2 regions of the Peribacillus sp. NPDC097295 genome follow, and region 1 is predicted to be linked to the other one. Evidence: riboswitches for the same ligand, from Rfam matches in the RefSeq annotation. Region 1 holds a riboswitch; the other holds the start of a gene.
What was found. A riboswitch is a leader RNA that binds a small molecule or an ion and turns the genes downstream of it on or off. The one in region 1 is predicted to bind glycine.
Positions count from the first base shown of each region.

Region 1 (7,284 bases):
GACAAATTCATTAAAGGAGGGTCCTTCAAATACAACTTCTATTCCTTGTTCCTGTAGCGCTTTTTTTGCATAATGGGCTTTTTGAATATTTTGTACGGCCATTTCTTTGACGCCCTTTTTCCCTAGTGCCGTCATCGCTACAGAGGCTGCTAATGCATTCAATGCCTGATTGGAACATATATTGGATGTCGCCTTGTCACGACGTATATGTTGCTCACGTGCTTGAAGCGTCAGTACAAATCCCCGTTTTCCATCTTCATCCACCGTCTGTCCGACTAGACGGCCCGGGACTTTACGAAGCAATTTCTTCGTGACCGCAAAATATCCGCAATGAGGCCCACCAAAAGCGGCCGGAATGCCGAATGGCTGGGCATCACCTGTCACGATATCAGCACCGAGTTTGCCTGGTGGGGTCAAAGCACCAAGTGCAAGTGGATTGCTGGACACGATGAACATGGACTTTACATTATGTATGAGCTCTTCCATCTCCTTCAACGGTTCGATGCGGCCGAAGAAGTTCGGGTACTGTATAATCACTCCTGCAATATCATCCATAGCCAGATCCTTTAAAGCAGCCAAGTCCGTGACACCATTTGTATGAGGGATCTCGATGACCTCAACACGTTGACCTTTGGCATATGTTTTCACTACTTCTCTTGATTCTGGATGTACCGTCGCTGATATGAGAATTTTTTTCCGGCGTGTTTGACCGGCGGCAAGCATGGCTGCTTCAGCTAATGCTGTTCCGCCGTCATACATCGAGGAGTTGGCAACATCCATTCCCGTCAATTCACTGATCATCGTTTGATATTCAAAAATGGCCTGAAGCTCCCCTTGAGAAATTTCCGGCTGATAAGGGGTATAGGCCGTATAAAATTCCGAACGGGATAGGACGTGATCGACAATGACAGGTGAATAATGGTCATACACACCCGCCCCAAGGAAGGATGCATAGTTTTTAAGATCCGCATTTCGGGATGCTAGTTTCGATAATTCTTTCATTAAAGCTGGTTCCGATTTGGCTGGTTTTATGTCATATTCACCTTGAAAGCGAACATTTTCCGGTATATCACTGAAAAGGTCATCTACAGCATTGACTCCTATAACTTCCAACATCTCCTGTTTATCCTGCTCTGTCATCGGTAAGTAACGATGTTTCATCTTATGGACCATTCCCTTCTACTTTCCTCTTTTTTTATAAAAAGGCGTTTGGATAATAATAGCTTTCACTCTTTTTGAACGTATTTCGACTTCGACTTCGGTGCCAAGATCTGAATGATTCTTATCGATAAGCACCAATCCTACATTTTTTTTCAATGTTGGCGACTGAGTCCCTGTCGTCACTTCCCCAATGACTTTGTCCCCGCTGTATACTTTATAGCCATGCCGTGGTATGCCACGTTCGATCATCTCGAGTCCGACAAGCTTACGTGTTGCCCCTTTATCCTTTTGTTCAAGAAGCACAGATTTCCCAAAAAAGTCTGATTCCTTCTCCGTTTTAACAGCAAAGCCAATACCGGCTTCAATAGGAGTGATATCCGGTGAAAGTTCCTGCCCATATAACGGTAGTTTTGCTTCAAACCGGAGGGTATCACGGGCCCCCAATCCAATCGGTTGTATTCCTTCTTCTTTACCAGCTTCCAAAATTGCTCTCCAAAGGGCAGGACCATCTTCACTCCGGCAGTATATCTCGAACCCATCTTCACCCGTATATCCTGTACGTGAAACCATCGTGGATATATTATGAATATGGACGTCTTCTTTAAATTTAAAAAAGCCAATCGTGCTCAAATCAGTTTGGTCGGTAATCTTCTGCAATACTTTCTCCGCTTGAGGACCTTGCAGAGCGAGTTGCGCATAATCGTTTGAAACATCATGAATCTTGACACCATCCATACCATTAGCCTGAAGCCAATTAAAGTCTTTTTCGATATTGGCTGCATTGACCACGAGCAGATAGTCGTCTTCCGCTTTTTGATAGACGATAAGATCGTCAACCGTCCCTCCATTTTCATAACACATGGCCGTGTATAATGCTCCCCCCTGTTTCAGCTTGGATACATCATTTGTCAGCATCTTTTGTAAAAAGACAAGGCTCTCAGTACCTTTCACCTCAATCTCTCCCATATGCGATACATCGAATAAGCCCGCTTTTGTGCGTACAGCCTCGTGTTCATCTTTAATGCCCGAAAACTGCACAGGAAGCTCCCAACCACCAAAATCTATCGTTTTCCCACCGTTTTCACTATAAACCTCGAATAATGGCGTTCTTTTCAAAGTGCTCAAAAAATGACCTCCCTCTATTTTTTTGTTGTTTCCCTTTATCACTAAATGTTTTCCTTAGAATCCATTAATCATGGAAAAGGACACAAAAAAGGACAGAGAAAGCCAAATTGGCTTTTTCTCTGTCCTGAAACCTGAAAGTTTACCTATATAATAGGTTTTCCCCTTTGGTGGCCATCATTAAGTAGTTTGGCGCTCTCCAGAGTCGCGTCCGATAAGAGTTCATTTGCCTGAGAGATTCACTGCTAAGCTTGCTCCTTCGGCGCTACATCTATAGATATGTAGTCTCTCCCCTTACCATCACCCGCTTATTATTGTAAATGATTGAAAGAATTAGCGATTCCCACACTGACCGTTTTCAACTATCTAGAAAGTAATGCAATATCTGTGCTTTGTTAATCTTGGGATAAAGCATGTGCAGAATGCTAATACTATGCATACTAAGATTTATAAACTCATTCTTATATTTCAATACTATTGCAATTTTCTAAATATATTTACATCCTACCTTAAGATACTTTTCTCTGCAATAACTTTCGTAGAGAAAAATTCATTACTTTATAAAAAACATCGATCCAACTACAAATAAGAAAATTACGTGTAAGAAGGAGTAAGTACCAATGAAAATTAATATATCCTTCAGTTCTGATTGGAATGATGAATTGCTTCAAAAGATGGAAAATGACGGACCCTGGGGAAATTGGGATCTTTACAAATTGGCGGTCCAAATGGAAGAGAACCTGATCATTCCTGATTTCGAAGGTCTACAAGCCCCCAAACATCTTCCACAACTCACGCCGCTTCCCCATCAATTAGAAGCTGCGCGACAGGTGGTTGAAGATATGAACGGCAAAGCCATTTTGGCTGATGAAGTCGGTCTCGGTAAGACGATTGAAGCAGGATTGATTTTAAAAGAATATATGATTCGCGGTCTTGTCAAGAAAGTTTTGATCCTTGTGCCCGCATCACTTGTCACCCAATGGGCTTTCGAATTGAATACCAAATTTCATATTCCCGCGGTCGTGCAAAGGAAAAGTTATGTGTGGGAATCATGTGATATCGTTATTTCGTCCATCGATACAGCTAAACGAGCCCCCCATCGGGATATCATTTCCAATCTAGAATATGACTTTATCATTATTGATGAAGCTCATAAACTTAAAAATAATAAAACGAAGAATTATGAATTCGTTCAGAACCTGAAAAAGAAATTTTGTTTATTACTGACTGCAACACCGATTCAAAATAAAGTCGAAGAAATCTTTAACCTCGTTTCTTTATTAAAACCTGGACACTTAGGGAATGCCACACTCTTTTCTGAGAAATATAAAGGGAAAGGTCGGAACATTCTAGAAGATGAGCATTTAAAGGATCTTGTCAATACGGTCATGATAAGGAATCGCCGTGCCGATACAGGGATAGAATGGACAAAACGGAATGTCGAAACGATCATCATTGAATTTTCACCGACAGAGCAAGCCTTGTACGATGCCGTAACTAAGTTTAAACCGATGTCAGAAGGTACGAAGGGAAGCGCCTTTTCGTCACTCACCCTCCAAAGGGAAGCATGCAGTAGCAGAGAAGCAGTTTATTATACATTGAAAAACATGAAGGAAAAATATAAAGAACCGACCGCTGACTTTGAAGCAAAGTTAGATGGACTTTTTGAGAAAGTGAATCTAACCGAACAAAATTCAAAGGCAGAGAAAGCTTTGGAACTTATAAAAAAAATTGATGACAAGGTAATCATTTTCACCGAATACCGGGCTACCCAACTTTATCTTCAATGGTATTTACAGAAACACGGCATTTCTTCCGTACCCTTCCGCGGTGGATTTAAGCGTGGGAAAAAAGATTGGATGAAGGAACTCTTTCAAAAGAAAACCCAAGTATTAATTGCCACCGAGGCTGGTGGGGAAGGAATCAACTTGCAATTCTGCCACCATTTGATCAATTTCGATCTACCTTGGAATCCAATGAGGTTAGAACAAAGGATTGGACGGATTCATCGGCTAGGCCAAGAGGAAGACGTCATGATCTATAACTTTGCAACGAAGAATACTGTGGAAGAACATATATTGAAATTGCTGTATGAGAAAATCCATTTGTTTGAAAAGGTGATCGGAGAATTGGATGACATCTTAACAAAATTGGATATTAACAATATCGAGGAATATTTAATTGATGTTGTCGGGGAATCCAAAACGGAAGGCGAAATGAAAATAAAAATGGATAATTTAACTTCCATGATTCAGTTCGCACAAGATATGAAGGATGGTGAAATTCATGCAGCAACAGGAAATTCATGATTTTTTATTAACTTACTTTCAAGCCAATGACTGTGTTGTGCTTGAAGACACCTCAGCCTATCTCACAGTTCAGTTAACGGTTGAAATGGATAAGGAACTGATGAACAGACCTTTTTATTGGCACTATCTCGAAAAAACCGGCGGGATACCAAATCCTGGCCAACTCACTTTCATCACGCACCCCGAACTGGCACCACCTGATATGAAAGGGGAAAGAATTCACTTTGGGTCGCCACGGCTTCATCAAATTATCCAATCAACCAAAAGACTGGCAGGTTTCATTAGGCTTTTTGAGGATAGACCTCCCTTAAAGACCGGGCAAAGTCCATTGTTCCCGTGGCTAACCCAAAATGTAAAGATATCTTATCAATGTGACAGAAAAAAGGATACCTTCATGTCTATAGGGCTTAATTTAATTTCAGGGGAGATCATGGAAGGATTTCACGAACGTTTATTGCCGGTCAAAGTCACTCCTAAAATACCGGATTACTCATTTACGCTTTCGCCTTTGATCATGCCAAAAAGCGGTTTGTCCAGGCTCGATACATATATTCGTAAAAGCTTTGAGAATGATGACCATACCTGGGCAGAAGAGGCCATGGTACGTTGGCAGACCGACCTTGATTTATTGGAACATTTCTACAAGGATATGGAGGAGAAAAGTGAAAGTTATTTTACTGAAAAACAGGCATTGCAGGCCCAATATGAACCAAACATTCAGATTTCCATCATCAATGGCGGTTTGTTTTATTTATCCGACCGAACTTTAGCATAACCTTCTCCTAAGCAAATCAAAAAGAAAGCAGATGTCCGAACGGAAGCTCAAGACATCTGCTTTCTCTTTTTGATTTTTTTAATAAACATGGATAATGCAAAAGGAACAATGCCAAACCAGTGTGAGACAGTAGGCTCTTTATCCTCTTTCCGGTGACGGCGCTTTTCTTTTCTTTCCCTCTTCGATAAATTGAAATACTGTACAATTTGCTGTGTAATATATTTGATATAAGCATTTGTCGACATATACAATCACCCATGACTAAGTATGTCCGATATATGCCTCTTTTATTCCAACCAAGCAGAAGAACGGTTAGTCCTTGAGTTTTTCTATCCATTCTATTACTCTACCTATTTTTTTATCATATAGAATGATGATTCGGCCTGTCCGATTATTCTTAGACAAAGATGAAAACTCGATATAGGCATATCGCACATCTTGTTTCGTTAATTTATAATGCACGTCACCATTTGGATACGAAATGTCCCCCTGAATGCTTTTAGGTATCTCACCGTCCCATTCGGCTGTCACCTCATTAACGGCTAGATGCACTAAGTGATCGGAAATTAATGTTTCTTCAACTTCTTTATAAAATTTTTTATCAATGACAAATTGATCAATCATCAAGATCGTGAACATAATAAATACACTAGCTATAATCATAACCATCGGGAATACGACTCCTTTTTGATTATCCATCAGCCGCCATCTCATTCTTGAGGAAAGGATGAAATTTCCGAAAAAAGGTCTTACCTGATTTATCTGTTATATGGATTTCAATGACATTGTCAACCTTTTCCACCTCCACATTTGATATGTTCTGCAGAATGACCTCATGACCCCCGCCATTAACACGCCTCCTAAGCTTGTCATTATATTGTTCAATCAAAGATAAATCTTCACCTGACAGTAAATATAATTTATTTCCCACCACATCCTGACTTTTAGAGCTTCTGACTTCCTGTTGCATTTGCAATGTGAATATCTCCCACTCTTTAGGGTGAATTTTGTTTTTCGTACCTATCTGTATTTGAATGATTGTGAAAAGCTGGAGGACAAAGAGTGAAATAGTCATCAAGATCATTAAGGAAAAAAGCATTTCAATCATTGTAAACCCTTCATTTTTTCGCAACATCACAAATCGATTCATATTCTTCCGCTGCGTTTTCATATCGAACACATCCTTCAACCATATCAGAACCCCCCTTTTGGGCATTCCAGCTCAATTCATACAATCTTTCCTGGTACGTAATATCCTCTTCAACAGCCCGTATTTCCCCATCCATGTATGCCGACAACTTCTCATACAGCAAATAGTGGGCGTCTGCCCTTAAGACTACATTTTTTCGATTGGACAACGACTCTTCAAGGATAGGTAGGATCGACACCACTAAGAATACACAGAGAGAAACGGAAGCTATCATTTCTAAATAGACGTATCCTTTACTGTTTCTCAATCCTGAACCTCCCCTTACCGATATTGACTACTAGCTTGTATTTCCCATTTGTCGTATCAATCGTCATCGTACCGGATTTAGAAACATTACCATACTGATTAAAATAAAACGCAGCTCCCAATGTCCCCTTCAAAAACTGTATGTCTTTAGGAATTGACCTCTCTAGTATCCCTTCTTCCTTATATGAATAAATGGTGTAAACACCCCTCTCGTCATCCACATAAAAATAGATCAAACTTTCGTGGCTTATAGCATACTGTTGAGCATAAAAGATGTCTTCATTCAACTGATTAAGGAACATTTTATTTTCCATCCCTTTAAAGAAGCTTGGGTATAAGTTAAGACCTAAAGCACTTAATAGAAGAAATACCACTAAGACAATCAAGGTTTCCGACATGGTGTACCCTCCAGATGAAGGGTTACCCTTCCCAAGGTTGCTACTCAACGACAGTAACCTTTC
Region 1 covers NZ_JBIWCW010000004.1:322,183-329,466, forward strand. Annotated here, with positions in the region: gene gcvPA (aminomethyl-transferring glycine dehydrogenase subunit GcvPA) at 1-1,161, opposite strand, end outside; gene gcvT (glycine cleavage system aminomethyltransferase GcvT) at 1,180-2,286, opposite strand; glycine riboswitch at 2,404-2,488, opposite strand; glycine riboswitch at 2,492-2,587, opposite strand; gene ACIQXN_RS10200 (DEAD/DEAH box helicase) at 2,904-4,592, shown strand; gene ACIQXN_RS10205 (YqhG family protein) at 4,570-5,367, shown strand; gene ACIQXN_RS10210 (YqzE family protein) at 5,415-5,612, opposite strand; gene comGG (competence type IV pilus minor pilin ComGG) at 5,680-6,066, opposite strand; gene comGF (competence type IV pilus minor pilin ComGF) at 6,059-6,538, opposite strand; gene ACIQXN_RS10225 (hypothetical protein) at 6,486-6,824, opposite strand; gene comGD (competence type IV pilus minor pilin ComGD) at 6,811-7,221, opposite strand; gene comGC (competence type IV pilus major pilin ComGC) at 7,262-7,284, opposite strand, start outside.

Region 2 (7,284 bases), on a different contig from region 1:
ATATGGCTGGTTGATATAGAAGCAGGTAAGGAAAAACTCGAAATCGTTGGTGGTCTGGCAAGAAGGATGGTTGAAAAAGCAGGAGTGCCGATCGATATTCACTTAACCCTGGATCGCAAAAAGGCTCTGGAAGGAGCGGACTATGTCACGACTCAATTACGGGTCGGACAGCTGGCTGCTCGTGCACTTGATGAGAAAATTCCGTTGAAGCATGGGGTCATCGGCCAAGAAACAAATGGACCAGGCGGATTGTTCAAAGCCTTTCGAACGATTCCTGTCATCCTGGAAATTGCCCGCGAGATCGAAGAAATTTGTCCGAATGCTTGGTTGATCAATTTCACGAATCCTGCCGGTATGGTAACCGAAGCGGTTCTTCGTCATAGCAACATCAACAAAATCGTCGGTCTTTGCAATGTGCCGATCGGTATGGAGCGTGGAGTCGCCGATTTGATGAAGGTGGAGCCTGATCGGGTACGGATTGATTTCGCCGGATTGAACCACATGGTATATGGTTTGGATGTGTTCGTGGATGGAATAAGCGTGAAAGATCAAATTATTGATATGATTTCAGATCCGGATAAAGCCGTGACCATGAAGAATATCCATGCAATGGGATGGGAGCAGGAATTCATTCGTGCATTGAATTTGTTCCCTTGTCCTTATCATAATTATTATTACAAAACGGGTGATATCCTGGCCCAGGAACTGAAGGATGCCGAAAAAGGGGAAACACGGGCAGAGGTCGTCCAAAAACTGGAGACGGAATTATTTGAGTTGTATAAGGATGTAGATTTAGATATCAAGCCTCCGCAACTTGAAGAACGGGGCGGTGCTTACTATAGCGACGCAGCCGTACGGCTGATTCATTCCATGTATACGGATAGACGGGATATACAGGCGGTCAATACCATGAATTATGGCTCAATAGAAGGCATGCCTTACGATTCCGCGGTTGAAGTGAGCTGTGTGATTACGAAGGATGGACCGAAGCCAATCGCGGTTGGTGAGTTGCCAGTAGCTGTCCGCGGACTCGTCCAGCAAATTAAGTCGTTTGAGAGGGTGGCCATCGAGGCAGCCGTCACAGGTAGTTATGACACGGCTTTGCTGGCGATGACGATCAACCCGCTTGTTCCAAGTGACCGGGTGGCGAAATTGATTTTGGATGAAATGCTTGAGGCGCATAAAGAATTCTTGCCACAATTTTTCGAGAACAAGGAATTGCAAGGAAGCTTTCATGATTGAGGTCCTAGTCAATGCTGATGATTTCGGATTTTCTCGGGCTGTGAATTATGGAATATTGAATAGCCACAAAAATGGGATAGTCAATTCGGCTACGCTGATGATGAATGCAAAAGCGACCGAGCATGCCATCAGAATTGCCAAGGATCATCGCACGCTAAAGGTTGGCATTCATCTCGTTCTGACATGGGGGCGACCGTTGCTACGTGATGTGCCCAGCCTTGTGGACGGAGACGGGAATTTTAAGAAACAAGCGGAGATACAAGGGAACCCAGACGACATTTCATTGGAAGAACTTGAAAGAGAATGGTCTGCCCAGATTGAAAAATTCCTAGCCTTAGGAATGGTTCCAACTCACTTTGACAGTCATCATCATGTCCATGCGATCCCAGCTTTTTGGCCGGTCGTAAAAAAGCTATCTGCCCATTACCGGCTACCAGTCCGAAAAGCGGGATCTCATTTTCAGGACATCGAGACGGTGACCGATACATTCCTTGACGATTTTTATGGAGAAAAGGCGGCCATCGATTACTTTCAAACCCTTAATGAGCGGATTAATGATGGTAAAAGTGTAGAGGTCATGACTCACCCAGCCTACTTGGATGAAGATTTGCTCAAGCATTCTTCCTACAATAAGGACAGACTTAAGGAAACGGCCATCTTGATGAAAGCTACCTTACCGGAAGGGTTCGTTCTTCGGTAAAAGAAGCCTAAGCCCATTAAAGACAAAAAAAGCAATCGGTTCTTAGTCTATTGACTGAGAACCGATTGCTTTTTATATCTCTTTAACCGTTGCGGGTTCTATATTTCTAACGGTCAGTTTCCTGCATGCGAGACTGACAAGGATCGTCACGATAAAATTAACGGCCAAGGCAATGATTCCGACATTCAGATCCTTTGCCACTTGTGGCAGGGACGGGAACAGGGTGCCGATTGTCGATTGGCTGATCGTGATAGTGATGACGATGGCAAGACCACTGATGATACCGGCGATGGCGCCATATTTATTGATCGAGTTCTTCTTTTTCAGGCTAAATAGCAGGGACGGAAATAGCTGCGTAATGAAACTGTATCCCATCAGTATCAGGGCTGACATCGTTTCTCCTCCGTTTAAAGTGAAGTAGACGGAAATGAGCGCGATAACGGGAACGAGTAACTTGGCCAAACGTACCACATTCCGGTCGGAAGTGCTTGGTTGAAGTTCCTGATAGACGTTTTTGGCAAGGAGCGTAGAGACGCTCATCAACAACATCGACCCCGGTACTAATGCGGTCAACATTCCGGCTGCCCCGATGACCCCGATAAACCACGGATCAAAGGTTTGTATCGCAAGGCGCAATAAGGAAAGATCCGCATCCGCGCCTTCTAGTCCAGGAACTTTCAAGATGGCGGCAAATCCTACGAAAAAGACAAATAGTAACATGAGCGTATACAGCGGACTGATAATGGCATTTTTACGGAATGTTTTTCCGCTCTTCGCCGTATAGACGGAACTGAATACTTGTGGCCACATGTAAAATCCGAATACAAGCAAAATCACGGTCGAAATGAACCATGAAACGCTAAGACCTTGATCAGGCAATGTTAGAAAACCAGGTTTGGCGCTATTGATGGTTTCGAACATCGTTTGAAGATTGCCAAAGTAATGGATTGGAAGGTAGATGCCCAGGAACGCGATGATGACAATCATCATGATGTCCTTGATGACGGCTGTCCAGGCTGAACCTCGAATGCCTGAAATCATCACATATATGGTCAGGCTGATTGCTCCAAGCCAAACAGCGGTTGACATGGAAATGGCACCGTATGAAGCTTCTGAAACAATGATTCCTAAGCCTTTGAGCTGTACAACGATGACTGGAATCATCGATACCACACCGACCAGAGCAGCAAGTATCCCTAAGGCTGGACTTCTGTATTTACTTGCGAAAAAATCGGATTGTGACATGAGTCGGTTGTCCTTGGCGTATTTCCAGATTGCCGGAAGGAGCCAATAGGATAGGACATAAGACAAGGTGATGTAGATCAAGACGTATAAAGCGGGTGCACCCTTTCCATAAGCCCAGCCGCTCCCTCCAAGAAAGGAGAAGGTTGTATAAATTTCCCCTGCCATCAATAGAAAGACGAAGATGCTACCAAAACCACGGCCGCCAACTGTCCATTGTTCCAGGTTCATGTCTTTTCCTTTTGTCGAGCGTATCCCGAGGAAAATCGATAAAAGTAAAAATGCTAAAATGATGATAAGAGCGATGTTCATTCTTCTTCACCTTCCCGATTTCTAGGGTCCAGTTTATACATGATAGCCAAAGTGACCGAAGTAAGCACAACCCACATCGCCATCCAGAACATATAAAAAGGCATACCCAATACATATGGTTCTATTTTATTAACAAAAGGAAGAAACCCCAATATTCCGATAAAAGGAACTAGAGTAAGGATATATAATTTCTTCATGAAGCAAACCCCTCCGTTCTAAATCTCATCCACTATTCATATCTAGTACATTACACTATAAGTATAGAAAATTTAATAGTATGGCAGCATATTTTTTTACATGCTTCATTAAAAACTTTCATTTAATGGAAGTGAAAATTGAGACAAGGAAGGGAGATCCCTTCCTTGTTCAATAGAATCAGCTTTTATTTTTTCTAAAGTTATATAGGACAACTAAAAGAAGGAACCAAATCGGTGTCAGCAATAATGAGGACCGGGTCGCTTCAGCAAATAGCATGACGATTAAGATGAAGGCAAACAATCCTAAAATCACATAATTGATGAAAGGCGTTAAGGGAGCCCTGAAAGTGGACTTAGCCCTCAAGTCCGGTCGTTTTTTCGTATACCTGATATGGGATATCAAGATGATACTCCATACCCAAATGAAGCAGATGGCGCTGATTGTCGTCACGATGGTGAAGGCTTGTTCCGGTATGACTTTGCTTAGCAATGCACCGATTGAAACGACGATGGTGGATGTAACCAATGCGTTACTTGGAACAGCATGTTTATTTAATTTTTTAAGTGGAGCAGGAGCTTCGTTATTGTTGCTTAACGCGTAAAGCATGCGGCTTGTTGAAAACAATCCGCTATTACCGGCTGAAGCGGCTGACGTCAACACGACGAAGTTGATAATTCCTGCGGCAATCGGAATCCCGATCAAGGCAAAGACTTCGACGAAAGGACTGCTCGCCGCATCCAGCTGTGTCCATGGATTGACGCAAAGGATGACGACGATTGCGCCAACATAGAAAAGCAAAATCCGGAAGGGGATTTTATTGATGGCCGACGGAATGTTCTTTTTCGGATTCGCTGTTTCGGCTGCTGTCACTCCGATTAACTCGACTCCGACAAAGGAGAAGACGACCAACTGTAAGGAAAGCAAGAAGCCGGATACGCCGTTCGGGAACATGCCCCCATGACTCCAAAGATTATTGAGGGAGACGGTACCAGTCTCGGTTTGGAAACCTATGACGAGTAGGACGATTCCGACAATGATCAAGGCGACGATCGTGATGACTTTAATGAGGGAGAACCAGAATTCCAATTCCCCAAATAGCTTTACGGTCAACAGGTTCAATCCCAATAGGATTACCAAGCAGGAAAGTGCTGGAATCCATTGCGGAATATCGAACCAATACTGCATGTAGACACCGACAGCAATGATATCGGCCATGGCCGTCATGATCCAACAGAACCAATAGGTCCAGCCGGTCACATATCCAGCCCAAGGACCGATATATTCAGTTGCGAATTCGGTGAATGATGTATACCCTGCATTGGACAATAGTAATTCGCCTAAAGCCCTCATGACGAAAAATAAGGAAATCCCGATTAGTAAATAGGAAAAGATAATGGATGGACCCGCCAACTGTATGGCTTTTCCGGATCCCAAAAATAACCCGGTGCCAATGGTTCCACCTATAGCGATGAGCTGTACATGCCGATTTTTCAAATCCCTTTTCAATTCTTGTTTAGCCAATTTCTGCGCCCCCGTTGTTAAATTTTTAAGATGTGAAGTACATAGTCCGTTGATTCCAATCGATCACGGGCAATGAATCCGTACAGTTGAGTAGCGATTTCCTTCGTTTTTTGATGATGATTGAAAAAAAGACAATAAAAAAAGAGATTGGAAGCTACCAATCTCGAAAGGTTAAAGAATAACAAATATTCGTTACTCTTCTGTCCTTTTGCCTGAGATTGTGAATCCTTCGGCGCTGCACGTTTGTACAGTCTCTCCAGAAGCTGCTCCTGCTATAGTGTGATCCATAGCATTCATCGCTTGCTTAGTATGCGGTTGTCGATAAATGGTCTCCTGTGGAAGTTGAACTTCCTTTCAGGTATACATTTATTGTTCTTTTAAAATAATAATGGAATTCTATCACTGATTTAGGTTGAGGTCAAAGGGATATATTGTAAGTGAAATGATAAATGAACCAGAACCGATGGTAAGAGAACAAGCTGATGAGGAAATTGAGATGATGCTACGTTCTAAAGAATTGAAGCTTACACCAAGCATGTCTGCTTTCCTTAATTAAATGGGTGTACTGTTTTTCCTAAAAATACATTTGTACTTTGACAGAATATTTATTATTATAAGATAAGAAATTATGTAGTGGGGTATAGTACTAAGAGTTATTGTAATTCTACTAGTTTACTAATATTTAAAAAATCGGTAAGAGAATAATCACTACAAGCTTATACATCTGGAGGAGTTACCTATGTCAAATAAAGAATTAACGAGAGGGCTGGAGGCACGTCATATTCAGATGATTGCTTTGGGCGGTACAATTGGTGTTGGGTTGTTTATGGGGTCTGCCAGCACAATTAAATGGACCGGTCCTTCCGTCATGCTGGCGTATGCTATTGCCGGCATTTTTATCTTTTTCATCATGCGTTCGATGGGGGAAATGCTGTATTTAGAGCCTACTACTGGTTCATTTGCAACATTTGCGAGCGATTATATTCATCCATTAGCAGGGTTTATAACTGCTTGGAGCAACTGGTTCCTATGGGTGTTGGTCGGCATGTCGGAAATCATTGCCGTTGGGTTGTATATGAATTATTGGTTCCCTGAATTGCCTGCTTGGATACCAGGAGTTGTGGCCATGGTCATCCTTGGGGCGGCCAACCTCATTTCTGTCAAATCTTTCGGTGAATTTGAGTTTTGGTTTGCCTTGATCAAGATCGTCACGATCATCTTGATGATCATTGCCGGCTTAGGTCTTATCTTTTTCGGAATTGGAAATGGTGGAGATGCGATTGGCCTGTCCAATCTATGGGCTAACGGCGGATTCTTCACAGGGGGATGGAAAGGTTTCTTCTTTGCCCTTTCCCTAGTCGTGGCTTCTTACCAAGGCGTTGAACTTATCGGGATCACTGCAGGTGAAGCGAAGGATCCGAAAAGGACCATCACAAAAGCGATCCAAACGATCATTTGGCGGATATTAATCTTCTATATTGGTGCCATATTTGTCATCGTCACGGTATTTCCATGGAATCAACTGGATGAACTTGGAAGCCCGTTCGTTTCAACCTTTGCTAAAGTCGGTATTACGGCAGCAGCAGGAATTATCAATTTTGTCGTGATCACAGCGGCGATGTCAGGATGTAATAGTGGAATTTTCAGTGCAGGGCGCATGCTTTATACCCTTGCATTGAACGGACAAGCCCCAAAAATCTTCGCCAAAGTATCGAAAAGCGGAGTGCCGGCATATTGTACGATCGCTGTCCTATTAGGGTTAGCGATTGGCGTTGTCCTGAACTACCTGGCTCCGCCGGAAATCTTCCTGTATGTGTACAGTGCCAGTGTGTTGCCCGGGATGATTCCATGGTTCGTGATTCTTATTAGTGAGCTTAGGTTCAGGAAGGTACGGGCTGATGAAATGCAAAACCATCCCTTCAAAATGCCTTTTGCCCCTTACAGCAACTATGCGACGATTGCATTCTTACTGCTGGTATTGGTCGGGATGTGGTTTAACCCAAGTACACGTATTTCCTTGATTGTAGGGGTTGTGTTCCTAGTGAGTGTTGTAGCCTGCTACTACTTAT
Region 2 covers NZ_JBIWCW010000005.1:94,765-102,048, reverse strand. Annotated here, with positions in the region: gene ACIQXN_RS11255 (6-phospho-beta-glucosidase) at 1-1,242, shown strand, start outside; gene chbG (chitin disaccharide deacetylase) at 1,235-1,942, shown strand; gene ACIQXN_RS11245 (sodium:solute symporter family protein) at 2,015-3,496, opposite strand; gene ACIQXN_RS11240 (DUF3311 domain-containing protein) at 3,493-3,693, opposite strand; gene ACIQXN_RS11235 (amino acid permease) at 3,872-5,215, opposite strand; glycine riboswitch at 5,406-5,485, opposite strand; gene ACIQXN_RS11230 (amino acid permease) at 5,955-7,284, shown strand, end outside.
Region 2: another riboswitch for glycine. It lies ahead of ACIQXN_RS11235 (amino acid permease); the one in region 1 lies ahead of gcvT (glycine cleavage system aminomethyltransferase GcvT).